3 regions of the Pseudomonas sp. B12(2026) genome follow, and region 1 is predicted to be linked to each of the others. Evidence: predicted binding sites of a transcription regulator. Region 1 holds the regulator's gene; each other region holds the start of a gene.
What was found. The regulator sigma-54, encoded in region 1, starts transcription at its own class of promoters, with help from an activator protein. The targets are predictions, from matches to a motif close to ANTGGCATNNANNTTGCTNT.
Positions count from the first base shown of each region.

Region 2: the regulator sigma-54 is predicted to act here: its motif matches at 1,722-1,741, upstream of fliD (flagellar filament capping protein FliD).
Region 3: the regulator sigma-54 is predicted to act here: its motif matches at 3,428-3,447, upstream of glnA (glutamate--ammonia ligase).

Region 1 covers NZ_CM173430.1:1,092,677-1,102,351, reverse strand. Annotated here, with positions in the region: gene lptC (LPS export ABC transporter periplasmic protein LptC) at 1-161, shown strand, start outside; gene lptA (lipopolysaccharide transport periplasmic protein LptA) at 148-684, shown strand; gene lptB (LPS export ABC transporter ATP-binding protein) at 684-1,409, shown strand; gene AC3B6A_RS05175 (RNA polymerase factor sigma-54) at 1,652-3,151, shown strand; gene hpf (ribosome hibernation-promoting factor, HPF/YfiA family) at 3,230-3,538, shown strand; gene ptsN (PTS IIA-like nitrogen regulatory protein PtsN) at 3,548-4,012, shown strand; gene rapZ (RNase adapter RapZ) at 4,015-4,875, shown strand; gene AC3B6A_RS05155 (HPr family phosphocarrier protein) at 4,905-5,177, shown strand; gene pmbA (metalloprotease PmbA) at 5,247-6,596, opposite strand; gene yjgA (ribosome biogenesis factor YjgA) at 6,713-7,237, shown strand; gene tldD (metalloprotease TldD) at 7,278-8,735, opposite strand; gene AC3B6A_RS05135 (carbon-nitrogen hydrolase family protein) at 8,738-9,586, opposite strand; gene AC3B6A_RS05130 (YhdP family protein) at 9,641-9,675, opposite strand, start outside.
Region 2 covers NZ_CM173430.1:236,730-246,404, reverse strand. Annotated here, with positions in the region: gene fliS (flagellar export chaperone FliS) at 1-344, opposite strand, end outside; gene fliD (flagellar filament capping protein FliD) at 341-1,696, opposite strand; gene mdtI (multidrug/spermidine efflux SMR transporter subunit MdtI) at 1,987-2,316, opposite strand; gene AC3B6A_RS01135 (SMR family transporter) at 2,310-2,669, opposite strand; gene AC3B6A_RS01130 (SulP family inorganic anion transporter) at 3,128-4,771, shown strand; gene AC3B6A_RS01125 (HAD family hydrolase) at 4,773-5,438, shown strand; gene AC3B6A_RS01120 (adenosine deaminase) at 5,461-6,411, opposite strand; gene AC3B6A_RS01115 (calcium:cation antiporter) at 6,586-7,668, shown strand; gene AC3B6A_RS01110 (nucleoside 2-deoxyribosyltransferase) at 7,671-8,180, shown strand; gene AC3B6A_RS01105 (energy transducer TonB) at 8,488-9,510, opposite strand; gene AC3B6A_RS01100 (CobW family GTP-binding protein) at 9,566-9,675, opposite strand, start outside.
Region 3 covers NZ_CM173430.1:5,430,510-5,440,184, reverse strand. Annotated here, with positions in the region: gene AC3B6A_RS25240 (mechanosensitive ion channel family protein) at 1-1,794, shown strand, start outside; gene glnA (glutamate--ammonia ligase) at 1,922-3,331, opposite strand; gene thiI (tRNA uracil 4-sulfurtransferase ThiI) at 3,662-5,116, shown strand; gene typA (translational GTPase TypA) at 5,285-7,102, shown strand; gene AC3B6A_RS25220 (DUF2339 domain-containing protein) at 7,432-9,675, shown strand, end outside.

The DNA.
Region 1 (9,675 bases):
GCCTGACGGTGTTCCCGGACAAGGACTTTGCGCAGACTGACCAGCCGGTGAAGATCACCGAACCCAACGGTGTGACCACGGCCAATGGAATGAAAGCGTATCTGAAAGACAGCCGGATAATCCTGCTGTCCAACGTAAGAGGTCAGCATGAGGTTCGTTAAAACCCTCCCCCTTCTCCTCAGCCTCGCCGCCGCCATCGGCAGCTCCGCCGCCTGGGCCCTTCCCACCGACCGGGAACAGCCCATTCGCGTCCAGGCGGACAGCGCCGAGCTGGACGACAAGCAAGGTGTCGCCGTCTACCGCGGCGACGTGGTGGTGACCCAGGGCAGCATGAAGCTGACCGGCAACACCGTCACCCTCAAGCAGAACAAGGACGGCGAAATCGAGGTCGTCACCTCGGTGGGCAAGCCTGCCTACTTCGAGCAGAAGCCCGCGCCGGACAAGGAGATCACCAAGGCCTACGGCCTGACGATCCAGTACTTCGTCACCCAGAACCGCGTCGTGCTGATCGACCAGGCCAAGGTGATCCAGGAAGGCAACACCTTCGAAGGCGAGAAGATCGTCTATGACACCCAGCGCCAGATCGTCAACGCAGGCCGCGCCACCGGCGCCCAGGTGACCACACCGCGCCCGCGTATCGACATGGTCATCCAGCCCAAGAAAAAGCAGGATCAAGCGCAGTAATGGCCACGCTCACCGCCCAGCACCTCGCCAAGAGCTACAAGAGCCGGCAAGTGGTCCGCGATGTCAGCATGAGCATCGACAGCGGACAGATCGTCGGCCTGCTCGGCCCCAACGGAGCGGGCAAGACCACCTGCTTCTACATGATCGTCGGCCTGGTCCGCGCCGACCAGGGCGTGGTCCGCATCGACGACCAGGACGTCACCCACCTGCCCATGCACGGCCGCGCACGCGCCGGCATCGGCTACCTGCCGCAGGAAGCCTCGATCTTCCGCAAGCTGTCGGTGGCCGACAACATCAGCGCGATCCTCGAGACGCGCAGCGACCTGGATCGCGCCGGCCGCCAGGAAGCACTGGAAAGCCTGCTCGAGGAATTCCACATCCACCACATCCGCGACAACCTCGGCATGAGCCTGTCCGGTGGTGAACGTCGCCGCGTGGAAATCGCCCGCGCCCTGGCCAGTTCGCCGAAGTTCATCCTGCTGGACGAACCCTTCGCCGGCGTCGACCCGATCTCCGTGGGCGATATCAAGCAGATCATCCACCACCTCAAGGCCAAGGGCATCGGTGTGCTGATCACCGACCACAACGTCCGCGAGACGCTGGATATCTGCGAAACCGCCTACATCGTCAACGACGGTCAACTGATCGCCGAGGGCAGCGCCGAGACCATCCTCGCCAACGACCTGGTGAAGGAAGTCTATCTGGGTCACGAGTTCCGCCTCTGACCCGGAGGCCGCCCTCCACGGGCGGCGCCCCACCCCCTTCCTGACGGCCCGGAGCTGCCTCCGGCGCCGCGTATTCTGCCGCGCCGCATCCGCCCGGCGGGCAGCCTGCAACGAAAGGTCGACAGGCCCTAGGCAAAGCGTTCAGACTCAGGCATATAATTTGCTTCCTCGCGGCGCCCCGGCGTCCGTAGTCGTGGATATGGCGCTTGCCGCGCCAGCGAACAAGGTGCCTAGTTCCAGCCATGAAACCATCGCTCGTCCTCAAGATGGGTCAGCAGCTGACGATGACCCCGCAGCTGCAACAGGCCATCCGACTGCTCCAGCTCTCCACGCTGGACCTGCAACAGGAAATCCAGGAAGCCCTGGAGTCCAACCCGATGCTGGAGCGCCAGGAAGACGGCGACGACTACGACAACAGCGACCCGCTGGCCGACGGCGACGAATCCGCCGCCAGCCCCGGCAGCAACGCCCAGGACAGCTACCAGGAAAGCACCACTCCGTCTGCCGACAGCCTCGATGAGGACCAGTGGGCCGAGCGCATCCCCAACGAACTGCCGGTCGATACCGCCTGGGAAGACATCTACCAGACCAGCGCCAGCAGCCTGCCCAGCAGCGACGATGACGAGTGGGACTTCACCGCCCGCACCTCCGCCGGCGAAAGCCTGCAGAGCCACCTGCTCTGGCAGGTCAACCTGGCGCCGATGTCCGATACCGACCGCCTGATCGCCCTGAGCATCATCGACGGCATCAACGACGACGGTTACCTCGAAGAATCCCTCGACGACATCCTCGCTTCCCTCGACCCGGAGCTGGGCGTGGAGATGGACGAAGTGGAAGTCGTCCTGCGCCGCGTACAGCAGCTCGAACCCGCCGGCGTCGGCGCGCGCAACCTGCGTGAATGCCTGCTGCTGCAACTGCGCCAGATGCCGGCTAACACCTACCTGCTGGCCGAGGCCCAGAAGCTGGTCGCCGACCACCTCGACCTGCTCGGCAGCCGCGACTACAGCCAACTGATGCGGCGCATGAAGCTCAAGGAAGACGAGCTGCGCGAAACCATCGAACTGATCCAGTCGCTGCACCCGCGCCCCGGCTCGCAGATCGAATCCGGTGAAGCCGAGTACGTGGTGCCCGACGTCATCGTCCGCAAACACAACGAGCGTTGGCTGGTGGAACTGAACCAGGAAGCCGTGCCGCGCCTGCGCGTCAACTCGCAGTACGCCGGCCTGGTGCGCCGCGCCGACTCCAGCGCGGATAACACCTTCATGCGCAACCAGTTGCAGGAAGCCCGCTGGTTCATCAAGAGCCTGCAGAGCCGCAACGAGACGCTGATGAAGGTGGCGACCCAGATCGTCGAGCACCAGCGCGGTTTCCTCGAGTACGGCGAGGAGGCGATGAAGCCCCTGGTCCTGCACGACATCGCCGAAGCCGTGGGCATGCACGAGTCGACCATCTCGCGGGTCACCACGCAGAAATTCATGCACACCCCGCGCGGCATCTTCGAGCTGAAGTACTTCTTCTCCAGCCACGTCAGCACCTCCGAAGGCGGCGAGTGCTCGTCCACCGCGATCCGCGCCATCATCAAGAAACTGGTCGCCGCGGAAAGTCCGAAAAAGCCATTGAGCGACAGCAAGATCGCTGGTTTACTGGAGGCACAGGGCATTCAAGTGGCACGTCGTACCGTCGCCAAGTACCGGGAGTCCCTAGGGATCGCCCCCTCCAGCGAACGCAAGCGGCTGGTATGACGTTGATCCACGCCAAGGTGTTCCGGCGGCAGGCCACCTAACCTGCCACTTACACACGGGCAATAAGGAGAAAGCGGTATGCAAGTCAACATCAGTGGACATCAACTGGATGTGACCGACGCCCTGCGCGACTATGTCGGCGAGAAACTTGGCCGACTGGAGCGCCACTTCGACAAGATCACCAATGTTCAGATCATCATGGAGGTCGAAAAACTGAAGCAGAAAATCGAAGCCACCCTGCATATCGCCGGGGGCGAGGTGGTGGCCTGCGCCGAGCATGAAGACATGTACGCGGCCATCGACCTGCTTGTCGACAAGCTCGACCGCCAACTGATCAAGCACAAGGAAAAATACCTCGAACGCCAGCAGGGTGTTGGCGTCCGTTAACCCTTCCCTATGATTCGACTCGAGCAAATCCTGACCCCCGGCCGTTCCCTGGTGAACGTGCCGGGCGGCAGCAAGAAACGCGTACTCGAACAAATCGCCAACCTGGTAGCTCGCGAGCTGCCAGGTTTCGATGCGCAGGACATCTTCGAAAATCTGGTGGCCCGGGAACGTCTGGGCTCCACCGGATTCGGCAATGGCATCGCCATTCCACACTGCCGCCTCCCCGGCTGCCAATCCCCCATCAGCGCCGTCCTGCACCTGGACTCCCCGGTCGACTTCGACGCCCTCGACGGCGCGCCGGTCGATCTCGTATTCGTCCTGCTGGTCCCCGAAGCCGCCACCGAAGAGCACCTGGAACTGCTCCGGCAGATCGCTTCCATGCTTGACCGTTCCGACGTCCGTGACCGCCTGCGCCACGCCGCCAACGGCGAGGAGCTGCACCGGATCGTCGTGGACTTCCAGAACGGCCACTGATCATGCGCCTGATCATCGTCAGCGGACGCTCCGGCTCGGGCAAGAGCACTGCGCTCAACGTGCTCGAGGACAACGGTTTCTACTGCATCGACAACCTGCCCGCCAGCCTGCTCCCGGACCTGGCGCAACGCGCGCTGTTGCACACCGAGCTGCTGCAGCCGCAGGTCGCCGTCTCGATCGACGCACGCAACCTGCCCAGCCAGTTGCAGCGCTTCCCCGAGCTGCTGCAGGAGGCCCGCGACAAGCACATCCAGTGTGATGTGCTGTACCTCGACGCCGACGATGAAACCCTGCTCAAGCGTTTCTCCGAAACGCGCCGGCGCCACCCGCTGACCACCGACACCCGCTCGCTGGCCGAAGCCATCGCCGACGAGACGCACCTGCTCGCGCCGATCGCCGACCTGGCCGACCTCAAGCTCAACACCACGCACCTGAACCTCTATCAGCTGCGCGACGTGCTCAAGCTGCGCCTGCTGAACAAACCCGAGCTGGGCACCGCCTTCCTGGTCGAATCCTTCGGTTTCAAGCGCGGCATGCCGGTGGACGCCGACCTGGTGTTCGACGTGCGCTGCCTGCCCAATCCGTACTGGAAGCCCGAACTGCGCGAACTCACCGGGCTCGATGAGGATGTCCAGCAATACCTGGCCGGACACCCAGACGTCGAGGAGATGTACCAGGACATCCTCGGCTACCTGAACAAATGGCTGCCGCGCTTCGCCGCGAGCAACCGGGCCTATGTCACCATCGCCATCGGTTGCACCGGTGGCCAGCACCGCTCGACCTACCTGGCCGAGCGTATCGGCAAGGCCCTCAAGGAAACCCTCACCAACGTGCAGATTCGCCACCGCGACCTGAGCCAGTAGCGACACACAACAAAGGACAGCCCCTCGCGATGCCCGCCCTCGAAATCACCATCATCAACAAGCTTGGCCTGCACGCCCGTGCGGCAGCGAAATTCGTCGGCGTGGCGGGACGCTATCCCTGCCAGATCCGCGTGGGGCGCAATCCGCAAAGCACCGTCGACGGCAAGAGCATCATGGCGGTGATGATGCTGGCCGCCGGCAAGGGCACCAACCTGCATCTCGCCGCGGAAGGCGAGCAGGAAGACGAGGCGCTGAACGCACTGGTCGAACTGATCAACAACTACTTCGACGAAGGCGAGTGAACGCCCGGCCACGACGCTCCCTGAATGAAAAAGCCCGCCATCCGGCGGGCTTTTTCATGGGCGGCGGAATCAGTTGCCGGCGACGGTCATGCGCTCCACCAGCACCGAGCCGGTGTGCAGATTGCCGCGGAACTCCAGGTCATTGCCGACGGCCACGATGTTGCGGAACAGATCGCGCAGGTTCGCCGCAATGGTGACTTCCTGCACCGGGAACTGGATCTCGCCGTTCTCGATCCAGTAGCCGCCAGCGCCACGGGAATAGTCGCCGGTGACCAGGTTCACGCCCTGCCCCATCAGCTCGGTCACCAGCAGTCCACGCCCCATGCGGCGAATCAGGGCCGCCTGGTCCTCGTCGCCGTGGCTGACGAACAGATTGTGCACGCCGCCGGCATTCGCGGTGCTCGGCATGCCCAGCTTGCGGCCGGAGTAGGTGCCAAGGACGTAGGAAACCAGATCGCCACCTTCGACGAAGGGCTTGGGATAGGTCGCCAGGCCATCGCTATCGAACGAGGCGCTGCCCAGCGCGCCGGTCAGCCGCGGACGCTCGTCGAGGGTCAGCCACTCGGGGAACAGACGCTGCCCCAGCGTGCCTTCGAGGAACGACGACTTGCGGTACAGGCTGCCGCCGGAGATGGCGCCGAGGAAGTGACCGAACAGCCCCACCGCGACTTCCGGGGCGAACAGCACAGGCACCTCGGCGGTCGGTACCGGGCGCGCGCCCAGACGGCTGGCGGCGCGCTCGGCGGCGCGACGACCGATGGATTCGGGCGTGGCCAGCAGGTCGCCACGGCGGTTCACGTCGTACCAGTAGTCCCGCTGCATCTGCCCCTCACCCTCGGCGATCATCACGCAGCTCAGGCTATGCCGGGTGCTGGCGTAGCCGCCGACGAAACCGTGGCTGTTGCCGTAGACGCGGCAGCCCTGGTGGGTGTTCACCGTGGTGCCGTCGGCCTTGGTCACCCGCGCGTCCGCGGCGAAGGCGGCCGCCTCGCAGGCCAGCGCGCGTTCCACCGCCTGGTCCGGGGTGATCGACCAGGCGTGGTAGAGGTCCAGGTCCGGCAGGTCCCGGGCCATCAGCGCCGGATCGGCGAGACCGGCGCAGTCATCCTCGGACGCGTGCCTGGCGATGGCCAGCGCCGCCGCCACGGTTTCGCGAATGGCGTCGGCGCCGGTGGCCGAGGTGCTGGCCGACCCTTTGCGCTGACCGACATACAGGGTGATGCCGAAGCCCTGGTCGCGGTTGAACTCGACGGTCTCCACCTCGCCCTGGCGTACCGAAGTGGACAATCCCTGCTCCACCGAAACCGCCACCTCGCAGGCGCTGGCGCCCTGCCGGGAAGCCTCGGCGATGATCCGCTCGACCTGCTCGCGCAGTTCGGGAAGGACGTCCGGGCCTACCGCCGGGTTGTGTTCGCTCATTGCATGCCTCTCCTGTTCATGGACCGGACCCGCCTTCAGGCGGCGGCGACCGGTACGGGCCGGACAAGCGGCCCCTGACTCGTTATCATGGCGGCGTTTTCAACGAGACCCCCGCCATGGCTGAAATTCACGATGACGACTCGTCCTTCGAAGAGAAGAGCAAGTCGCAAGTAAAACGCGAGCTGCACGCACTGCAGGACCTCGGCGAGCGCCTGATCACGCTCAAGGCCGACATGCTCGACCGGCTGCCACTCACCGAGCCGCTGCGCCGCGCGCTCGACGAGGCGCCCAAGCACAAGGCCAATGTCGCCAAGAAGCGCCACCGGCAGTTCATCGGCAAGCTGATGCGCGACCAGGACATCGACGCCATCGTCGCGCTGCTGGACCAGCTCGACAGCTCGACCCGCCAGTACAACGAGCGCTTCCACGCCCTGGAGCGCTGGCGCGACCGCCTGATCAGCGGCGGCGACGACGCACTGTCCGCGTTCTTCGGCGAATACCCGGACAGCGACCGGCAGCACCTGCTGCAGCTGATCCGCCACGCCCAGCACGAGGCCGCTCACGACAAGCCTCCGGCAGCGGCGCGGAAGATCTTCAAGTACATCCGCGAGCTGGACGAGCTCAAACGCGGCCTGCGCTGAGCAGCCGCGTCCCGCGCAACCCGCCTCACCCGCAACGGCCTCAGGCGCCCGTGCCGCCGACGGTGATCGCGTCGATCTTCAGGGTCGGCTGACCGACGCCGACCGGCACGGACTGGCCGTCCTTGCCGCAGGTGCCCACGCCGCTGTCCAGCGCCAGGTCGTTGCCGACCATGGACACCCGGCTCATCACTTCCGGACCGTTGCCGATCAGGGTCGCGCCCTTCACCGGGCGGGTGATCCTGCCGTTCTCGATCAGGTAGGCCTCGCTGGTGGCGAAGACGAACTTGCCACTGGTGATGTCCACCTGGCCGCCGCCGAGGTTGGCGCAGTAGATGCCGCGCTCGACGCTGGCGATGATTTCTTCCGGCTCGCTCTGCCCGGCCAGCATGTAGGTGTTGGTCATGCGCGGCATCGGCAGGTGCGCGTAGGACTCGCGGCGGCCGTTGCCGGTGCGCGCAACGCCCATCAGGCGGGCGTTGAGCTTGTCCTGCATGTAGCCCTTGAGCACGCCGTTCTCGATCAGCACGTTGCAGTTCGTCGGCGTGCCTTCGTCGTCCACCGACAGCGAACCCCGGCGACCGGCCAGGGTGCCGTCGTCGACGATGGTGCACAGGCCGGAGGCGACCTTCTCGCCCATGCGGCCGCTGTAGGCCGAGCTGCCCTTGCGGTTGAAGTCGCCTTCCAGGCCGTGGCCCACCGCTTCGTGCAACAGCACCCCGGACCAGCCGGCGCCCATCACCACCGGCAGGCTGCCGGCCGGCGCGGGCACCGCTTCGAGGTTGACCAGCGCCTGGCGCAACGCCTCGCGGGCGTAGCTCATGGCGCGGACTTCCTGCAGCCCATTCTTTTCTAAGAAGTAGCGATAGTCGGTACGTCCGCCGCCGCCGTGGCCGCCGCGCTCGCGACGGCCGTTCTGCTCGACGATGACGCTGACGTTGAAACGCACCAGCGGGCGGATGTCCGCCGCCAGCGAGCCGTCCGCCGCGGCGACCAGCACCTGGTCCCAGACGCCGGCGAGGCTCACGGTGACCTGCTGGATGCGCGGGTCGAGGGCGCGGGTGGCGGCGTCGATCTTCTGCAGCAGTTCCACCTTTTCCGCGCGGCTGAGCACATCCAGCGGATTCTCGCCGGCGTACAGGCGCTGCGGCGCCACGGCGTTGAATGCCTGCACCCGGCCATTCTGCCCGGCACGGGAAATCGAACGGGCCGCGCGGGCGGCCTGGACCAGCGCCTCGTGGGTGATCGCATTGCTGTAGGCGAAGCCGGTTTTCTCGCCGGACTGCGCGCGCACGCCGACGCCCTGGTCCATGTGGAAGCTGCCTTCCTTGACGATGCCGTCTTCGAGCATCCAGGACTCGGACACCTGGCTCTGGAAGTACAGGTCGGCCGCATCGATGCCCGGGCCGCTGAGTTCATGCAGCACCGGCGACAACCGCTCGATGTCCAGGCCACCGGGGGTCAGCAGGTGCTGGCTGACGGATGACAACAGTTCGCTCATATCTACTCCGTACGCGCCGGTCGCGGTTCGACCGGCGGGAAAAATCGTCTGTGCCGGGCAATCGGCATGCGCTGCCGGACCGCCGCCTGCTCCCCGCTGTCACGCTCGGCCAGCAGAACGGCCTCGCCCTTGGCCTGCTGGACCAGAATACGCCCCCAGGGATCGACGATCGCCGATTGCCCCCAGGTTTCCCGTCCCTTGGGATGGGTGCCGCCCTGCCCGGCCGCCAGCAGGTAGCACTGGGTCTCGATGGCGCGGGCGCGGATCAGCACTTCCCAGTGCGCCGCGCCGGTCACCGCGGTGAAGGCCGCCGGCGCGCTGATCAGTTCCGCGCCGGCCTCGCGCAGCGCGGTGTAGAGCTCGGGGAAGCGCAGGTCGTAGCAGACCGTCAGCCCCAGGCGCCCGACCGGCGTGTCGGCCACCACCACGCGCTGGCCGAAGGCGTAGTCGTCCGACTCGCGATAGCGGCCACGGGCGTCGGCGACGTCCACGTCGAACAGGTGCAGCTTGTCGTAGCGCGCCGCCACCTCGCCCCGATCGTCGATCAGCAGCGAACAGGCATTGGCCTTGGCCTCCGGCTGGCCGGCCGGGGGCAGCGGCAGGGTTCCGCCGACTATCCACAACCTGAGGTCGCGGGCGGCGCTTTTCAACCAGGGCAGGATCGGCCCCTCGCCCCTCGCCTCGGCACGGCCGAGCTCGGCGAGATCGCGGCGGCCCATGGCGGCGAAGTTCTCCGGCAGGACCGCGAGACGCGCGCCATCCCGGGCGGCCTGCTCGAGCAGGCGACGAGCGGCGGCGAGATTGGCCAGGACATCGTCCTGGCTGACCATCTGGATGACGGCGATGGGCATGGTTAGCTCCGGCTGTGTCCGTAGGTCATGCTAACCGATGCCCGGCGACTCTGCTCAACGGCTGCCTTCGAAGGGGCGCTGGAAGGTGA
Region 2 (9,675 bases), 860 kb from region 1:
AGGATGCCCAGCAGGCGCACCACTTCGTCGATGCCGGCGACGTCCAGCGAAACGCTGACGTCGGACAGGCGATAGATGCAGTAGTCGTAGAGCCGCGCCAGCCCCTGCACGACTTCGCCGCCGTTCTCGTAGTCGAGCGCGCCGCTCAGGCCGTTGAGGATGTTCAGGCACTTCTCCAGGGAGCGGCCCTTCTGCTGGTAGCGCTTGTGCTCGATGTGCCCGCGCGCGCGGGCCAGCTCGTCGAGCAGGCCGTCGAACAGCACCAGCACCAGTTCGTAGGGCGACGAGGAGGCGGCCCGGGCCTCCAGGTCTACCATCCGGTAGCTGTCGTAGCTCTGGTTCATTGCGTCGTCGCCTCCCCGAACATTCCGCTGGTCTGACTCATCGACTGCATCACCTGCATCATCGAGGTGTACTGCTTGAGGTAGCGCGTGTAGTAGCTGTCGTACTGGCGCTGCAGCGTGTCGTAGTCATCGTTCACGCGGCGCAGGTTGTCGTTCAGCGTGTCCTTGCGGGACTTCATCACGCCGTTGGTGCTGTTGGTGTAGAGCGTCAGGGTCTTGTCCAGGCTGTCGAGCAGGTTGCCCTTGCCGATGAACAGCTTGTCCAGGCCGTCCGGGTCGTTGGCGATGGCCTTCTCGAAGCGCGCGGCGTCGAGCGTCAGCTTGCCGTCGCGGTCGGCGCTGACGCCGAAGTTGATCAGGTTGGCGCCACCGAAGGTGGTGCGGATCATCTGGTTCAGGTTGTTCTCGATCGAGCGCACGCTGGCGTCGCCGGCCAGCGGGCCGCGGGCGGTGCCATCCTGGTCGCCGGCGGCGGTGAGCTTGTCGATCTGGGTGGCCAGGGCGTTGTAGGCGTCGATGAAGGTCTGCAGCTGCTTGGTGGTGCCGGCCTGGTCCTGGGCGATGGTCACGGAGATCGGCTGTTCGCCGGACTGCTGCGCCTGGGTGAAGGTCAGGTCGACGCCATCGATGACGTTGTCGAAGGTGTTGCTGCCGTTGGTCAGCAGCATGCCGCTCTCGCCGCCCAGGCGGACGCGGGCGTCCTGCGCCCTGGACAGCTCCTGCGGGTTGGCCAGGGCGTTCTCGAAGGCGCTGTTGGCGGTCGAGGTGCCGCTGAGCGAAAGGCTGATGGCATTGGCCGCGCCGGTTTCCTCCGCGCCCAGCACCAGCGAAACCTGGCCGTTGCTGCGCACCAGGGTGGCTTTCACGCCGGTGTTGTCGGTGGCCTTGTTGATCGCCGCGGCGAGCTCGTCCATGGAGTTGACGCCGTCGCCGTCGGTGTCGACCGTGCTCAGGTCGATGTCGAAGGACGTGCCGTTCTGGCTCAGGGTCAGGGTGCCCTGGGTGTCGATGTCGCTGGTCTGCAGGCCGGAGAAGGACAGCTGCTGCGAAGTGGCCAGCTGCTCGACGAAGAAGTCGTACTTGCCGGCCACGGCGGTGCTGTCCACCTGGGCGCTGACGTAGCCTTCCTTGCTCAGGGTGGCGCTGTTGACCAGCATGCTCGCGCCGACGCCGTTGAGGCCCTTCACCGCGGTGTCGAAGGCCTTGAGCGCGGACTCCAGCGAAGTCACCGCCGAGAGCTGGGTCTGGTACGCGGCCTGGTTGCGGTCGGCCTTGTTCAGCCCGCTCTGGACCTCGAAGGTAGCCAGCTGCTGGGCCATCTGTTTGACGTAGTCGGAATCTATGGTGGTCATCTGAAAACACCCCTTTGCTGCCCGAAGAGCAATATCGATGCCAATGGCCGGAGCCCCGTGTCATGGAGCTTTGCGGGAAATCCATGCAGAAGCCGGGCTTCCGCCCGGACCGATCCGGCGCGCACCGGGAAGCGGAATTTCCGCCTGGGCGCACAGCCTTCGCTGCAGGGAAAGGGCGACCGGGGAGAGGCATTGCTTAAGCGGCGGGAATGCCGGGCGGGGTCGTGACACAACCATGAAAAAGGCGGAGCCCCCTTGGAAGACTCCGCCCTTGCGCCGCTGCGGCGCGATCAGGCCAGTTTCAGCAGGCCCATGCCCAGGATCAGCATCGCCAGGCCGATCCAGCCGCGGCGCGCCAGGCGCTGGCCGAACAGGGCCCAGCCCATGGCCACGGTGGCAAGGATGCCGAAGCCGCCCCACACCGCGTAGGCCACCGACAGCTCGATGCCACGCACCGCCTGCGCCAGCGCGGTGAACGCGCCCAGCACCAGGAGCATCGAGGCGACGCCCGGGAGGCGCCTGCGGAAACCGTCGGAGTATTTCAGCAGCAGGTTGGCGATCACTTCCAGGGCGATGGCCAGGCCCAGCCAGGCCATCGGAATCAGCTCATGGTTCAGCATGTCACGGCCTCCCTGTCGGTCTCGCGCTCGTTCTTGCGGGTGCCGGACTTCACCAGCAGGATGCCGGCGATCATCACGGCCAGGCCCAGCCCCTTCTCCGGGGTCAGCTCCTCGCCCAGCCAGGCGGCGCTGACCAGGGTGATCAGCACGATGCCGATGCCTTCCCACAGGGCGTAGGCCACGCCCACTGGCACATGCCTGATGGCCAGGGAGAGGAAGTAGTACGACAGGCCGACCATGGCGTACATCAGCAGCAGGCCCGCCACCGGGTACAGCGCATGGGTGAACTTCATCGAGGTGGTGCCAGCGACTTCGAAGCCGATGGCGGCAAACAGATAGATCCAGGAACGCATGGTGCAAGCCCTCCCACGGGCGGCCGCGCGCAATAAGGTTCTGAAAGCACCTTGCGGCGGTTTTCGGTTCGGGTTCGGTGGCGCCGACTCGGGCGACGGAGATTCCGTCGCACTTGGCGCCACGCTCAGGTAGCGGCCGAAGGGAGGGGCTAGAGATCGCCGGTCCAGTGACGCTCGCGCGAAACCAGGCGGGAAGTGGGGAGGGGCAACGCCTTGATGTTCAACATAATGAACACAATATTGCCAATTTCGGCGGCATTTGGCAAATCGACCGCTTCGATTCCAGGTATGAACGCCCATGAACCGGCGCTTACAGGCAAGTCCGTCCGCCAGGCGCCATCAGGACCGTGCGATATTCTGCTCACTCCATTGAGCCTGTCGCCGCCCGCGATCTGCCCCACGCTCCGGGCCGCTTCATCCTGCTACTATCCCCAGCCAGAACCCTGTCGGAGATCGCGATGATCGCTCTGCAAGACGCCTGGAAGGCCGGACTGTTCGGCCGCGAACACTGGACACGCAACCTGGTGGCCGGAGTGATAGTCGGGGTGGTGGCGCTGCCCTTGGCCATGGCCTTCGCCATCGCCAGCGGGGTGAAGCCGGAGCAGGGCATCTACACGGCGATCATCGCCGGCATCGCGGTGTCGTTGCTCGGCGGCAGCCGGTTGCAGATCGCCGGGCCCACCGGCGCCTTCATCGTGATCCTCGCCGGGGTGACTGCCAAACACGGGGTCGACGGCCTGCAGATCGCCACGCTGATGGCCGGCGCGATCCTCGTGCTGCTCGGCGCGAGCCGGCTCGGCGCGATCATCCGCTTCATCCCGGCGCCGGTGATCGTCGGCTTCACCGCCGGCATCGGGGTGATCATCTGGGTCGGCCAGTGGAAGGACTTCTTCGGCCTGCCCGCGGTCAGCGGCGAACACTTCCACCAGAAGCTCTGGCACCTGCTGCAGGCGCTGCCGCACCTGCATGTGGCGACCACCCTGCTGGCGATGCTGAGCCTGGCGCTGGTGCTGTTCACCCCGCGCGTCGCCGCCCTGCGCCGGGTTCCCGGGCCGCTGGTGGCGATGGTGGTGGTGACCGCCATCCAGTCGCTGTTCCACTTCGACGGCGTGGCCACCATCGGCACCGCCTTCGGCGGCATCCCCCAGGGCCTGCCCAGCTTCAGCCTGCCGGAGGTGACCCTGCCGCGCGTGCTCGAACTGATCGGCCCGGCCTTCGCCATCGCCATGCTCGGCGCCATCGAATCGCTGCTCTCGGCGGTGGTCGCCGACGGCATGGCGGCGACCCGCCACGACTCCAACCAGGAGCTGATCGGCCAGGGCATCGCCAACCTGGTCGCCCCGCTGTTCGGCGGCTTCGCCGCCACCGGCGCCATCGCGCGCACCGCCACCAACATCCGCAACGGCGGCAACAGCCCGCTGGCCGGCGTCACCCACTCGGTGACCCTGGTGCTGATCCTGCTGTTCCTCGCCCCGCTGGCCTCGAACATCCCGCTCTGCGCGCTGGCGGCGATCCTCTTCGTGGTGGCCTGGAACATGAGCGAGATGCGCCACTTCCTGTTCATGGTCAAGCGCGCGCCGCGCGCCGACGTGACGATCCTGCTGATCACCTTCCTGCTCACCGTGTTCAGCGACCTGGTGATCGCGGTGAACATCGGCGTGATCCTCGCCATGCTGCAATTCATGCGGCGCATGGCGTCGTCGGTGGAGGTGCACGTCGACGAAGGCCCGGAACTGGAAGTGGAACTGCGCGGCCGCGGCCTCTTCGAACTGCCGCCGGGGGTGCTGGTGTACAGCATCGAGGGACCGCTGTTCTTCGGCGCCGCGGAGACCTTCGAGCGCGCCCTGGTCAAGACCCATACCGATCCCAAGGTGCTGATCATCCGCCTGCGCCGTGTGCCCTTCATGGACATCACCGGCATGCAGACCTTGCAGGAGGTCATCGAGGACCTGCAGCGGCGCAACATCGAGGTCCGCCTGTGCGAGGCCAACTCGCGGGTGCTGAGAAAGCTGCGCAAGACCGGGATACTCGATGCACACAGAGCCGCCATCTATCACCCGGACTTCCCCTCCGCGCTGACGGCCACGACCGCCGGGGCCTGAGATGGCCGGGCGGATCGAGGCGCTGATCTTCGACTGCGACGGCACGCTGGTGGACAGCGAGCAGCTGTCCGCCGAGCTGATCGTCCTGCTGCTGGACGAACGCGGCGTGCGCAGCTCGGTGGAGGCCATCCTGCCGATCTACCGCGGCGAGCGCTTCCTCGACGTGGTGGAGCATCTGGGGCGGCTTTATCCACAGGTGGCGCCGACCGACTTCCTCGCCGAGTACCGCCAGCGCAGCCTGCCCTGGCTGCGCGCCCGGCTGCGGGCGATGCCCGGCGCGGCGGAACTGGTGCGGCGCCTGCGGGTGGCCAAGTGCGTGGCCTCCAACGGCCCGCGCGAGAAAATCGAGACCAGCCTGGAATGCGCGGGGCTGCTGGACGACTTCCACGGCCGGGTGATCAGCGCCTACGACCTGGGCGTGTGGAAACCCGATCCCGAACTGATCCGCCACGCCGCCCGGCACATGGGCGTGGCGCCGGAGCGCTGCCTGGTGGTGGACGACAGCCTCCCCGGCCTGCGCGCGGGACTGGCCGCCGGGGCGCGGGTGGTCGGTTTCGGCGGATTGGACTTCAGCGGACTGCCCGGCGAATTCGACCGGGCGCGGGACATGCGCGAACTGGGCCGCCTGCTGGACGGCCTGGGCCTGCTGGCGCCGCCCTCCCCCTGACGCCGGAGCGGGCGGCGTCGGGTCACTTCACCAGCCGCGCGTCCAGGCTGTTCTGCGCCAGCCGCTGGGCCTGCTCCCGGGTCATGCCCAGGTGCTCATGCAGGGCCTGGAAGTTCTCGTTGACGTAGCCGCCGAAGTAGGCCGGGTCGTCCGAATTCACCGTGACCTTCACGCCGCGTTCGAGCATGTCGAGGATGTTGTGCTCGCGCATGTGTTCGAACACGCAGAGCTTGGTGTTGGACAGCGGGCAGACGGTCAGCGGTATCTGCTCGTCGATGATGCGCCGCATCAGCCGCTCGTCCTCGATGGCGCGCACGCCGTGGTCGATGCGTTCGACCTTGAGCAGGTCGAGGGCTTCCCAGATGTACTCCGGCGGACCTTCCTCGCCGGCGTGGGCGACGGTGAGGAAGCCTTCGGCGCGGGCGCGGTCGAACACGCGCTGGAACTTGCTCGGCGGATGGCCGACCTCGGAGCTGTCCAGGCCGACGGCGATGAAGGCGTCGCGAAACGGCAGCGCCTGCTCCAGGGTCTTGAACGCCTCGTCCTCGGACAGGTGGCGCAGGAAGCTGAGGATCAGGCCGTGGCGGATGCCCAGCTGCCGCTCGCCATCCTTGAGCGCGGCCTGGATGCCGCGCAGCACCACCTCGAAGGGAATGCCGCGGTCGGTGTGGGTCTGCGGGTCGAAGAACGGCTCGACGTGGATGACGTGCTGCGCCTTGCACTTCTGCAGGTAGGCCCAGGTCAGGTCGTAGAAGTCCTGCTCGGTGCGCAGCACGTCGGCGCCGGCGTAGTAGAGGTCGAGGAACTCCTGCAGGTTGTTGAACGCATAGGCCCGGCGCAGGCTCTCGACGTCGCCCCAGGGCAGGGCGACCTTGTTGCGCTCGGCCAGGGCGAAGAGCAGCTCGGGCTCCAGCGAACCCTCCAGGTGCAGGTGCAGTTCGGCCTTGGGCAGGGCATTGAGCCAGTCGTACATGGTGGGGTTCTCTTCATCAGGCGGTCGCGGGAATTATTGCACGGCCCGGCGCGGGCGCAGGCCGGGATGCCGACGACGGACGCCGGCCGGGCTCTCCCGGCGGGCCGGCTGGTGTGTCGTCCGGGCATTGCCTAAGATGGCGAACCCGCTTTTACCGGATATGGAAGCCCCCCGATGCTGCGCGCGCTCAAAGACGAAAAGTTCCTCATCCTCGCCCTGCTGGTGGCGCTGGCGGTGTACCCGCTGGAACACAGCCTGCTGAGCGGCGGCAAGATGCTCGCCGGGATCACCGCCACGGTGCTGCTGGCGGTGATCATCGGCGTCTCCCTGCGCGTGGCGCACCACGCCGAAATCCTCGCGGAGAAGGTCGGCGAGCCCTACGGCACCATGATCCTGACCCTGGCGGCGGTGCTGGTGGAGGTTGTGATCCTGGCGATCATGATGGGCCACAACCATTCGCCGACCCTGGCCCGCGACACCATCTACGCCGCGGTGATGCTGGACATGAACGGCATCCTCGGCCTGGCCGCGCTGCTGGGCGGCCTGAAGCACGGCGAGCAGTCGTACAACGACGACTCGGGCAAGACCTACGTGACCATGATCCTCACCGCCGTGGGCATCTCCATGGTGGTGCCGGAGCTGATCCCCGCCGAGCAGTGGAAGCTCTACTCCTTCTTCACCATCGGCTGCATGGTGATGCTCTACGCCCTGTTCCTGCGCATGCAGACCGGCCAGCACAGCTACTACTTCAGCTACAACTACGCCGCCCACGGCGAGCAGCACGAAGCCCACGAGGCGCACGGCAGCAGCCGGCAGTCGATCATGCTGCTGGTGGTCGGCGTGGTGCTGATCGGCGCGCTGGCCGAGGTGATGTCCAAGGCGCTGGACGTCGGCCTGCAGGGCGCCGGCGTGCCGCCGATCGTCCCGGCGCTGCTGGTGGCGGCGATCTCCGCCAGCCCGGAAATCCTCACCGCCCTGCGCGCCGCGCTGGCCAACCGCATGCAGCCGGTGGTCAACATCGCCCTGGGCGCCTCGCTGTCGACGGTGATCCTCACCGTGCCGGTGATCGAGGCCCTGGCGCTGTTCAGGGACCAGCCGATCCAGATGGCGATGACCCCGCTGCAGACCGGCATGATGTTCATCACCCTGATGGTCGCCGGCTTCAACCTGCATGACGGCAAGACCAACGCCATCGAGGGCATGACCCACTTCGTGCTGTTCGCCACCTTCCTGATGTTGTCGCTGATGGGACTCTGACCATGCTCAAGATCTACCTCGCCGGCCCCGACGTGTTCCGCCCCGACGCCTTCGAGCAGGGCGAACGGCTCAAGGCCCTGTGCGCCGAGTTCGGCCTGCGGGGCCTGTACCCGCTGGACCACTCGGTGCCCGCGGGAATCGAGCAGCCCCGGGAACAGGCGCTGTGGATCTACCAGGCCAACCTCGCGCTGATCGCCGAGGCCGACGCGGTGGTCGCCAACCTCAACCCCTTCCGCGGCGCCGAGCCGGACAGCGGCACGGCCTTCGAGCTGGGCTACGCCGCCGCCCTGGGCAAGCCACTGTACGGCTACATCGACGAGGGCGGCAGCTGCGCCGAGCGCCTGCCGTGCGAATGGAAGGGCGACGAGCCGGGCCGCGACCGCGAGGGCAACCAGGTGGAAGCCTTCGGCCTGCCGCTGAACCTGATGCTTGGCGTGCCGGCGCAGGTCGCCGTCGGCGGGGCGCGGGAAGCGCTGGCATTGCTCAAGGCCGAACTGCTCCAGGCGGAATGACCCGCCTTTCGTAGGAGCGGACTCCGTCCGCGATCCGACCGACAGGTCGGTGCCACGGCCATCGCGGACAAGGTCCGTTCCCGCCTCGCCAACAGAAAACGCGCCCCCAGGGCGCGTTTTTTGTCGGTGCGGAAAAGGCTCAGCAGCCAGCGGCTTTTGCTCTCGTAGGAGCGGACCTTGTCCGCGATAACCTCCGGCGCGATTCGGACCTTTCGCGGACAAGGTCCGCTCCTACAGGAACCGAAGCCGTGCCACCACCAATAAAAAACGCGCCCCGGGGCGCGTTTTTTATTGGTGCGGAAAAACCTCAGCGCCGGGCTTTCTTCAGCTCGAAGTTGAACACCTTGGTCGCCTGCCGCGCGACGATCCGGCCGCCCAGCGTGCGCGGCTCGAAGCGCCACCGCTCCATGGCGTCGAGCACGCTGCGCTCGAAGACCCGCGGCGGGGTCGATTCGAGGAACTGGATGTCGGTGATCCGGCCATCGCTGGTGATGGTGAACAGGACCTTCACGCGCCCTTCGATCTGCCGCGTCTGGGCCACGCGCGGATAGACCGGCGGGTCCATGCGCAGCGGCTTGATGTCGCTGTCGGTGAGGCTGCCGGTCGGCAGGCCGGCGGGGCCTTGCGAGCCGCTCGGCGCCGACTGCGCGCCCGGGGTGGACTGGCCGACGGTCGGCGCGGCGGCGGGTGGCGCTGCAGCCGGGGTCGGCGGCGCGGTGGTTTCCGGCGCCGATTCCGCCTCGGGCTCAGGCTTGGGTTTCGGCTTGGGCTTGGGCGCGACCTTGGGGACGGCCTTTTCCACCGGCTTGGGTTTCGGCTTGGGCTGTTCCACCGGCTTGGGTGGCTCGACCGGCTTTGGCGGCTCGGGCGGCGTCGGAACCGGCGCGGCGGCCGGCGGTTGCTGCACCGGCTCGGGCCGGGGCGGCAGGTTGACGACGCTGACCTGCATCGCCGCGGGCATCACGCCCTGGCCCAGGTTCAGCTCCGCCGGCGAGGGCACGATCCAGAACAGCGCGGCGACTATCGCCAGGTGCATGCCGACCGCCAGCCCCGAGGACTTCCACCAGCCAGCCCTGCGCGGCGGCTCCGCGCCCTCCTCCACGCCTTCCACGGGGGCGGCGTAGGGGATCAGCACCTCCTCGGGAAGCACCTCCACATCCCGCCGCTCGCCCTCGCAACTGACCAGCCGCAGGTGGGCCTCGTTGACGCGCTGGGCGTTCACGCTGGGCAGTACGGCACCCTCCTCCGTCGTGGCGACGAGGGAGAGCGCGTCCTCGACGGACACGGCGAGACTGACGTCAGCCGCTTCGCGCGGTTGGGGTAAGGACATGAGAAAGCCTGTGGAAAGAGTTCACGAAGCAATATCTTCTGATAATTATTATCATTCACCAGCCCGACGAGGGCAACCTCGTTGTCAGATCCGGTTCGATGGCACAGCGCAACAGCGCGTCGTGAAGCGGCTGCGGCTCGACCGGCGCCGCCAGGATCAGCTCGA
Region 3 (9,675 bases), 1.6 Mb from region 1:
GAGCTGCCGGGGATGCTCTTCGACTTCCTCCTCGTGCTCCTGCTCTGGGCCTGCGTGGCCCTGGGGCTGCGCTGGCTGGCGCGGCGCATGCAGGATCGCTTCGGCCTGGCCAGCGAGCTCCCGCAGAATCCCAAGACCCGCGACCTGCTGCTGTTCGCCCTGCGCAAGCTCGGTCCCTGGCTGGTGGCGTTCCTGATCACGGTCTACCTGTCGGTGGTGCTGCCCAGCTCCCTGGGCAAGCTGCTGGCGATGGTGATGGCCTATGTGCTGGTGTGCGGCACGCTGTTCTCCGCGCTGTGCGTGATCTCCCTGTCGCTGCTCGGCGGCCCGCACCGCATGCGCGCGCTGGACATCCTGCGGCGGCGCGCCTTCCGCCCGCTGTGGCTGATCGGCAGCCTGGCCGCGCTGGGCGAGGTGATGCACGACCCGCGCGTGACCGAAAGCCTCGGGCAGAGCACCGCGCTGTGCGTCGGCTCGCTGGCGAACATCTTCGCGGCGCTGTTCACCGCGCTGTTCGTCCTGCAGTTCCGCCGGCCGATCGCCCACCTGATCCGCAACCAGCCGCTGGAACGCCGCCTCAAGCGCCGCGCCCTGCATGAGCTGGTCGAGCTGGTGGGTTCGCTGTGGTTCTTGCCGGTGCTGGTGCTGGTGGGGATTTCCCTGTTCGCCACCGTGGTCACCGCCGGCGACAGCACCTACGCCCTGCGCCGCGCGCTGCTGTGCGCGCTGATCGCGGTGGTGGCGATGACCGTCAACGGCCTGATCCGCCGCGCCCAGCTGCGCTCGACGCGCCACGGCAGCCGCCGCTCCGCACCCTATGTCGAGCAGTTGCAGAAGTTCGCCTACACCCTGCTGCACATCGCCAGCCTGCTGCTGTTCCTGGAGGTCGGCCTGCGCGTCTGGGGCATGTCGCTGATCCGCTTCACCGAGGGCGACGGGGCGGCGATCAGCCTCCGCCTGATCAGCTTCGGCACCACCCTGCTGGTGGCCTGGCTGGTGTGGATCCTCGCCGACACCGCGGTCCAGCACAGCCTCGGCCTGGGCGGCAAGAGCCGCAACAACCCGCGCGCGCTGACCATGCTGCCGCTGATCCGCAACGTGCTGTTCGTGACCATCGCGGTGATCGCGCTGATCGTCGCCCTGGCCAACATGGGCATGAACGTCACCCCGCTGCTGGCGGGCGCGGGCGTCATCGGCCTGGCCATCGGCTTCGGCGCGCAGACGCTGGTGGCGGACCTGATCACCGGCCTGTTCATCATCATCGAGGACTCGCTGTCCATCGACGACTACGTCGACGTCGGCGGCCACCTGGGCACCGTCGAGGGCCTGACCATCCGCACCGTGCGCCTGCGCGACCTGGACGGCGTGGTGCACACCATCCCGTTCAGCCAGATCAAGAGCATCAAGAACTACTCGCGGGAGTTCGGCTACGCCATGTTCCGCTGGCCGGTGCCCGCCAGCATGCCGATCGACGATGCGGTGGCGCTGGTCCACGAGGTCACCCACGACCTGCGCGGCGACCGCGACATCAGCCGCGCCATGTGGTCGGCGCTGGAGATGCAGGGCGTCGAGAGTTTCGACAATGGCCAGGCGATCCTGCGTTTCCGCCTGAAGACCGCGCCGATCCGCCAGTGGGAGGTGCAGCGCGCCTTCAACCTGCGCCTGCGGCAGAAGCTGGACAAGGCCGGCCTGGAGCTGTCGATGCCGCGCCTGAACGTGCAGCTTTCGCGGATGCGCCCGTCGTCGCGCGAGGATGACGACGGGCGCGGCGAGCCGCAGGGCAGTGGTATCTGATTGCGCCGCCGCTCCTGCAAGGTGCCTCCTGCACGCAGGGAATCACCTGGCCGCACTTTCCACGGGCAATAAAAAAGGCCTCCCGAAGGAGGCCTCAATGCTGTCGCTGTTTATTGGTATTCGTGGATCAGACGCTGTAGTACAGGTCGTATTCCAGCGGGTGCACGAAGGTGCGCACCTTGATTTCTTCTTCGCTCTTGATCTCGATGTAGGCATCGATGAACTCGTCGGTGAACACGCCGCCCTTGGTCAGGAACGCACGGCCCTTGTCGAGTTCTTCCAGCGCTTCCTTCAGGCTGCCGCAAACCTGCGGGATTTCCTTCGCCTCTTCCGGCGGCAGGTCGTACAGGTTCTTGTCGGCGGCATCGCCGGGGTGGATCTTGTTCTGGATGCCGTCCAGGCCGGCCATCAGCAGCGCGGCGAAGCACAGGTAGGGGTTGGCCGCCGGGTCCGGGAAGCGCGCTTCGATGCGGCGGGCTTTCGGGCTGGAAACGTACGGGATGCGGATCGAGGCGGAGCGGTTGCGGGCCGAGTAGGCCAGCATGACCGGGGCTTCGAAGCCCGGAACCAGACGCTTGTAGGAGTTGGTGGCCGGGTTGGTGAAGCCGTTCAGGGCCTTGCCGTGCTTGATGATGCCGCCGATGAAGTACAGGGCGGTGTCGGACAGGCCGGCATAGCCTTCGCCGGAGAAGGTGTTCTTGCCGTCCTTGGAGATCGACATGTGCACGTGCATGCCCGAGCCGTTGTCGCCGTACAGCGGCTTCGGCATGAAGGTCACGGTCTTGCCGTAGGCATCGGCGACGTTGTGGATGCAGTACTTCAGGGTCTGCACTTCGTCAGCCTTGGCAACGAGGGTGTTGAACTTCACACCGATCTCGTTCTGGCCGGCGGTGGCCACTTCGTGGTGGTGGACTTCGACGACCAGGCCCATCTCTTCCATGGCGTTGCACATGGCGGTACGGATTTCGTGGTCGTGGTCGACCGGCGGTACCGGGAAGTAGCCGCCCTTCACGCCCGGACGGTGGCCCTTGTTGCCCGACTCGATGTCGGCGTCGGTGTTCCAGGAGGCCTGCTCGGAGTAGATCTTGAACATCGAGCCGGAGATGTCGGACTTGAACTTCACTTCGTCGAAGATGAAGAACTCCGGCTCCGGGCCGACGAATACGGTGTCGCCGATGCCGGTGGACTTCAGGTATTCCTCGGCGCGCTTGGCGATGTTGCGCGGGTCGCGCTCGTAGCCTTGCATGGTGCTCGGCTCGATGATGTCGCAGACGATGATCAGGGTCGGCTCTTCGGTGAACGGATCGAGCACGGCGGTGCTGTCGTCCGGCAGCAGGATCATGTCGGAGGCTTCGATGCCTTTCCAGCCGGCGATGGAGGAGCCGTCGAACATCTTGCCGGCTTCGAAGAAGTCGTCGTCCAGCGCGTCGCGGGCCGGCATGGTGACGTGGTGCTGCTTGCCTTTGGTGTCGGTGAAGCGCAGGTCTACCCACTTCACGTCATGATCTTTGATCAGTTGTTGCGACTTGTACGACATGCTGTCCTCCAGGAGGGATTAGAGCTGGGAACTTCTGTGCCCCAGTATCGGGTGATGCCGGCCGGAATAGTCCGCCAGGGCAACCTGCATCACAAGAGAGCAAGTTGCGTGCCAGTGCCCGTAATCGTGCAGGACCGCTGATTTGCGGGGTTCCGGCGAGCGTAACCGGAAATTGCAGGTCAATAGCGCACCATTTTGGTGCCTGATTGTGGTGCGCCTGTCCATTTTGGTGCGCACAAAAGAAAGTCTCCGATTTCTGCTCAAGTCTTGAGCAATTTCGGATATAATCCGGCCCCTTTTTTTCTGTCCCATGGCAATCGCCCGGTTCGCATGAAACTCATCGTCAAGGTCTTCCAGGAAATCACCATCAAGAGCCGGCCGGTGCGCAAGCGCTTCATCCGCCAGCTGGCGAAGAACATTCGCACGGTGCTCCGCGACCTCGATCCCGAGCTGCTGGTGGAGGGCGAGTGGGACAACCTCGACGTCGAGACCAAGGTCACCGACCCCAAGGTCCTGCGCGAGATGATCGAGCGCCTGACCTGCACCCCGGGCATCGGCCACTTCCTGGAAGTGCACGAATGCCCGCTGGGCGACTTCGACGACATCCTGGAGAAGTGCAAGCTGCACTTCGCCGACAAGCTGCCGGGCAAGATCTTCTCCATGCGCTGCAAGCGCGCCGGCAAGCACTCCTTCACTTCCATCGACGTCGAGCGCTACGTCGGCGGCGGCCTGCGCCAGCAGTGCGGCGCGGCGGGCGTATCGCTGAAGAACCCGGAAGTGGAAGTGCGGGTGGAAATCCGCTACGACCGCCTGTACGTGATCCACGCCCAGCACGCGGGCCTGGGCGGCTACCCGCTGGGCGCGCTGGAGCAGGTGCTGGTGCTGATGTCCGGCGGCTTCGACTCCACCGTCGCGGCCTACCAGATGATGCGCCGCGGCATGATCAGCCACTTCGTGTTCTTCAACCTCGGCGGCCGCGCCCACGAGCTGGGCGTGATGGAAGTGGCGCACTACCTGTGGGAGAAGTTCGGCCGTTCCCAGCGCGTGCTGTTCGTCAGCGTGCCCTTCGAGGAAGTGGTCGGCGAGATTCTCACCAAGGTCGACGACAGCTACATGGGCGTGACCTTGAAGCGCATGATGCTGCGCGCCGCCAGCCGTGTGGCCGAGCGCCTGGAGCTGGACGCGCTGGTGACCGGCGAGGCGATTTCCCAGGTGTCCAGCCAGACCCTGCCGAACCTCTCGGTGATCGACCGGGTGACCGACACCCTGGTGCTGCGCCCGCTGATCGTCAGCCACAAGCAGGACATCATCGACACCGCGACGAAGATCGGCACCGCCGAGTTCGCCAAGCACATGCCCGAATACTGCGGCGTGATCTCGGTGAACCCGACCACCCAGGCCAAGCCGTACCGCGTCGAGCACGAAGAGTCCAAGTTCGACATGGCTGTGCTGGACCGCGCCCTGGAGCGCTCCACCCAGATGACCGTCGATCGGGTGATCGACGAGCTGGGCAAGGACCTGCCGGTGGAAATGGTCGGCGAAGTGCTGCCCGGCCAGATCGTGGTCGACATCCGCCACCCGGACGCCCAGGAAGATGAACCGCTGGCGCTCGAGGGCATCGAAGTCCTGGCCATGCCGTTCTACGCGATCAACAGCAAGTTCAAGGAACTGGACCCCAACCGCCAGTACCTCCTGTACTGCGACAAGGGCGTGATGAGTCGCCTGCACGCCCACCACCTGGTCAACGAAGGGCACACCAATGTGCGTGTTTACCGTCCGCAATAAAGGCGCGGACTGCCGCCGCCGGCCCGGACTGTTTGGCGGCAGTATCCGCCACCGACCTCCCGACACATTCGGTGCGTAGGCTCACGCCCTGACCTTTTGCACCGCCGCGCCGAGGCCCGGCCCCCGCTGCCCGAAGGCAGCCGTAGATTCACTATCGAGACTGACACTGTGATCGAAAAACTGCGCAATATCGCCATCATCGCCCACGTCGACCATGGCAAGACCACCCTGGTGGACAAGCTGCTGAAGCTGTCCGGCACCCTCGACCGCAAAGAAGCGGAAAGCGAGCGCGTGATGGACTCCAACGACCAGGAAAAAGAGCGCGGCATTACCATTCTGGCGAAGAACACCGCCATCAAGTGGAACGGCTACAACATCAACATCGTCGACACCCCCGGCCACGCCGACTTCGGTGGCGAGGTGGAGCGCGTGATGTCCATGGTCGACTCCGTGCTGCTGGTGGTCGACGCCCAGGACGGCCCCATGCCGCAGACCCGCTTCGTGACCCAGAAGGCCTTCAAGGCCGGCCTGCGTCCGATCGTGGTGGTGAACAAGGTCGACCGTCCGGGCGCGCGTCCGGACTGGGTCATCGACCAGATCTTCGACCTGTTCGACAACCTCGGCGCCACCGATGAGCAGCTCGACTTCCCGATCGTCTACGCCAGCGCCCTGAACGGCATCGCCGGCATGGACCACGAGAAGATGGACGACAACATGGACGCCCTGTTCCAGGCGATCATCGACCACGTCCCGGCGCCGGAAGTCGACGTCGACGGTCCGTTCCAGATGCAGATTTCCCAGCTGGACTACAACAGCTTCCTCGGCGTGATCGGCATCGGCCGTATCGCCCGTGGCCGCGTCAAGGCCAACACCCCGGTGGTCGCCATCAGCGACGACGGCACCAAGCGCAACGGCCGCATCCTGAAGATCATGGGCCACTCCGGCCTGCAGCGCGTCGAAGTCGCCGAAGCCGAAGCCGGCGACATCGTCTGCGTCTCGGGCATGGACGAGCTGTTCATCTCCGACACCCTGTGCGACCCGCAGAACGTCGAAGCCCGCCCGCCGCTGACCGTCGACCAGCCGACCGTGAGCATGACCTTCCAGGTCAACGACTCGCCGTTCGCCGGCAAGGAAGGCAAGTTCGTCACCAGCCGCAACATCAAGGAGCGCCTGGACAAGGAACTGCTGCACAACGTGGCGCTGCGCGTCGAGCAGGGCGAGAGCCCGGAGAAGTTCAAGGTCTCCGGCCGTGGCGAACTGCACCTGTCGGTTCTGATCGAAACCATGCGCCGTGAAGGCTTCGAGATGGCCGTCGGCCGTCCGGAAGTGGTGATCATCGAGAAGGACGGCGAGAAGCAGGAGCCCTACGAGAACGTCTCCATCGACATCGAAGAGCAGCACCAGGGCTCGGTGATGGAACAGATGGGCCTGCGCAAGGGCGATCTGAGCAACATGATCCCCGACGGCAAGGGCCGCGTGCGCCTGGAATACACCATCCCGGCGCGCGGCCTGATCGGCTTCCGCAACAACTTCCTGACCCTGACCTCGGGTACCGGCATCCTCACCTCGACCTTCAGCCACTACGGCCCGATCAAGGCCGGCGAAGTGAGCAACCGCCAGAACGGCGTGCTGGTCTCCATGGCCACCGGCACCGCGCTGACCTACTCGCTGGAAACCCTGCAAAGCCGCGGCAAGCTGTTCCTCGGCCCGGGCGACGAGATCTACGAAGGCCAGCTGGCCGGCATCAACAGCCGCGACAACGACCTGGTGATCAACCCCACCAAGGGCAAGAAGCTCGACAACATGCGCGCTTCGGGCAAGGACGAAGTCATCGCCCTGGTTCCGCCGATCCGCTTCACCCTGGAGCAGGCGCTGGAATTCATCGCCGATGACGAGCTGGTGGAAGTGACGCCGAAGTCGATCCGCCTGCGCAAGAAGCTGCTCGACGAGAACGACCGCAAGCGCTACGAGCGCAGCAAGGTCTGACTCGACCAGCAGTGAGAAAGAGCCGGGCGTATGCCCGGCTTTTTTTTTGCCCCGTTGCCTGAGCCAGACGCGACGCTGGACTGTGCAGGCGCGAGCCTGCTCGCGAACAGAGCCCCGCTGCGGAGTCGGTTCGCGAGCAAGGACCAGGCGCCCCCTCGGTCCTGCGAAAAGCTGCCTTCGCGTGGCCGCAAGGCAGAGTCGCGACGTCTGATTCTGCGAAGCGGCGAGATCGTCGGCGCAGGCCAGGGGCCGGGCCGATATACTCCGCTGCCCGGGTGGTATCGCCCGGTTCGGGATGGATTCGTACAGAACTTCAAGGATTCGAAAGCATGCAATGGATTTTCATGCTGGTCGGCCTGGTCATCGGCGCCGCTGCGGGCGAGTCGATCACCGGGGCGGTGCTGGGCGCGGTGGTTGGCCTCGCGCTGGGGCAGGCGATCGCGCTGCAGGCGTTGCAGCGGCGTAACGCGGCGATGAGCCGGGAGTTGTCGGCATTCGCCGATCGCTTCGAGCTCGGCACCGGCAAGCTCCATGAGCGGCTGCTCAAGGTCGAGCAATCCGTTCAGCAGGGGCGGGGTGCACCTGCACCTGAGGCCGAGCCCGTGGCGCGGGCGGCTACGCCTGACGTGCCCGAGCCGGCGCATGCCGTTGCGGAGACGACGGATCTCGACTGGGACATCGAGCTGCCCGCTGCCGAGCCGGCACCCGCGGCAGCGGCTGTGTCTGTCGAAGCGCCCAGCGAGTGGTCCGAGCTGGCCCTCGAACCGCGGGAAGCGCCCGCTCCCCGCGCGCAAGCGCCGCAAGCCGAGGCCGAGGCGCCCCGGCCCCAGGTCGCTCGCGCCACACCGCCGCTGCCACCCGAGCCTCCGGCACCGTCCCCGTTCGACCGCGCCTTCGGGGCCGCCCGCGACTGGCTGCTGGGCGGCAACACCGTGCTGCGTGTCGGCGTGGTGCTGCTGTTCCTCGGCCTGGCCTTCCTCCTGCGCTACGCCACCGAAGGCATGACGATGCCGCCGCAGGGCCCCTACATCGGCACCGCCTTCGCCGCGCTGGCGCTGCTCGGCCTGGGCTGGTGGCTGCGCCATCGTCGCCCGGCCTACGCGCTGATCCTGCAGGGCACCGGGATCGCCGTGCTGTACCTGACGGTGTTCGCCGGCATCAAGCTGTACCCGGCGATGAACCACGGCGAGGTGCTGGTCGACCCGCGGGCCGGGTTCGCGCTGCTGGTGGCGGTCACCCTGTTCTCGGCGATCCTGGCGATCCTCCAGGACGCCCTCGGCCTCGCCGCGGCCGCCGCGCTGGGCGGCTTCGCCGCGCCGATCCTGGCGTCCTCCGGCGGCGGCAACCACGTCGCGCTGTTCAGCTATTTCGCCCTGCTCAACGCCGGCATCTTCGCCATCGCCTGGTTCAAGGCCTGGCGCCTGCTCAACCTGATCGGCTTCTTCGGCACCTTCGGCATCGGCCTGGCCTGGGGGCTGCGCTCGTACACGCCTGAACTGTTCGCCACGACCGAGCCGTTCCTGATCCTGTTCTTCCTCACCTACGTCGCCATCGGCCTGCTGTTCGCCCGCCGCCGCCTGCGCGAGGCTGCCGGCGGGCCGCAGGACGATTCCCGCGACGCCCTGCTGCGCTGGTCGGCGCGGCAGACCGACTATGTTGACGGCAGCGTGCTGTTTGGCACGCCGCTGGTGGGTTTTGGCCTGCAATACGCGGTGATCCGCCACCTGGAATTCGGCGCCGCGTTCAGCGCCCTGGCGCTGGGCCTGTTCTACATGGTCCTCGCGCGGCTTCTGGCCGGGCGCACCGCCGGCCGCGCATTGCTGCTGGTGGAGACCTGCCTGGCGCTGGGCGTGGTGTTCGGCAGCCTGGCGATTCCGCTGGGCCTCGATGCCCGCTGGACCTCCGCCGCCTGGGCCGTGGAGGGCGCCGGTATCTACTGGCTCGGCCTGCGCCAGCAGCGGCCGCTGGCGAGGGTCTTCGCGCTGCTGCTGCAGGTGGGCGCGGCGCTGGCGTTCCTCGGTGGTCTGCATGCCGATCCGCTGTCGCTGACGCTGTTGGAAGGCGCACCGCTGGGCGCGCTGATGCTCGGCGGGGCGCTGCTGTTCGGCTTCCGGAACCTGCGCAACGCCGATCCGCGGACACTGCGCGGCTGGGAGCCGAAGGTGCGGCCGGTACTGGCGACCTTCGGCCTGGGCTTCCTCTACCTGATCGCGCCGTTGTGCCTGGGCGCCGACGGCACCGCGATGGTCTGGGCGGTCGCCGGGCTGGCCACCCTGTTCGCCGGCCTGCGGCTGCGTTCGCGCACCTTCCTGGCCTGCGCCTTCGCGGTGCAACTGCTGGGGGGTGCGGTCTTCCTGCTGCACCTGCGCGGTGCCGAGGCGGGGAGCGGTGTGCTCGGCTCGGGCTGGCGCGGGCTGGTGACGGCCTCGCTGATCGGCCTGGCGCTGATCGCCGGCATGCTGATCGCCGCGCGGGACTCCCTGGTGCGCGACGACCGCCGGCTGATGCTCGGCCTGAGCGTCGTCCTGCTGCTGGGGTTGGCCTTCCTCAACCTCGCCGTGCTGTTCGTGTTG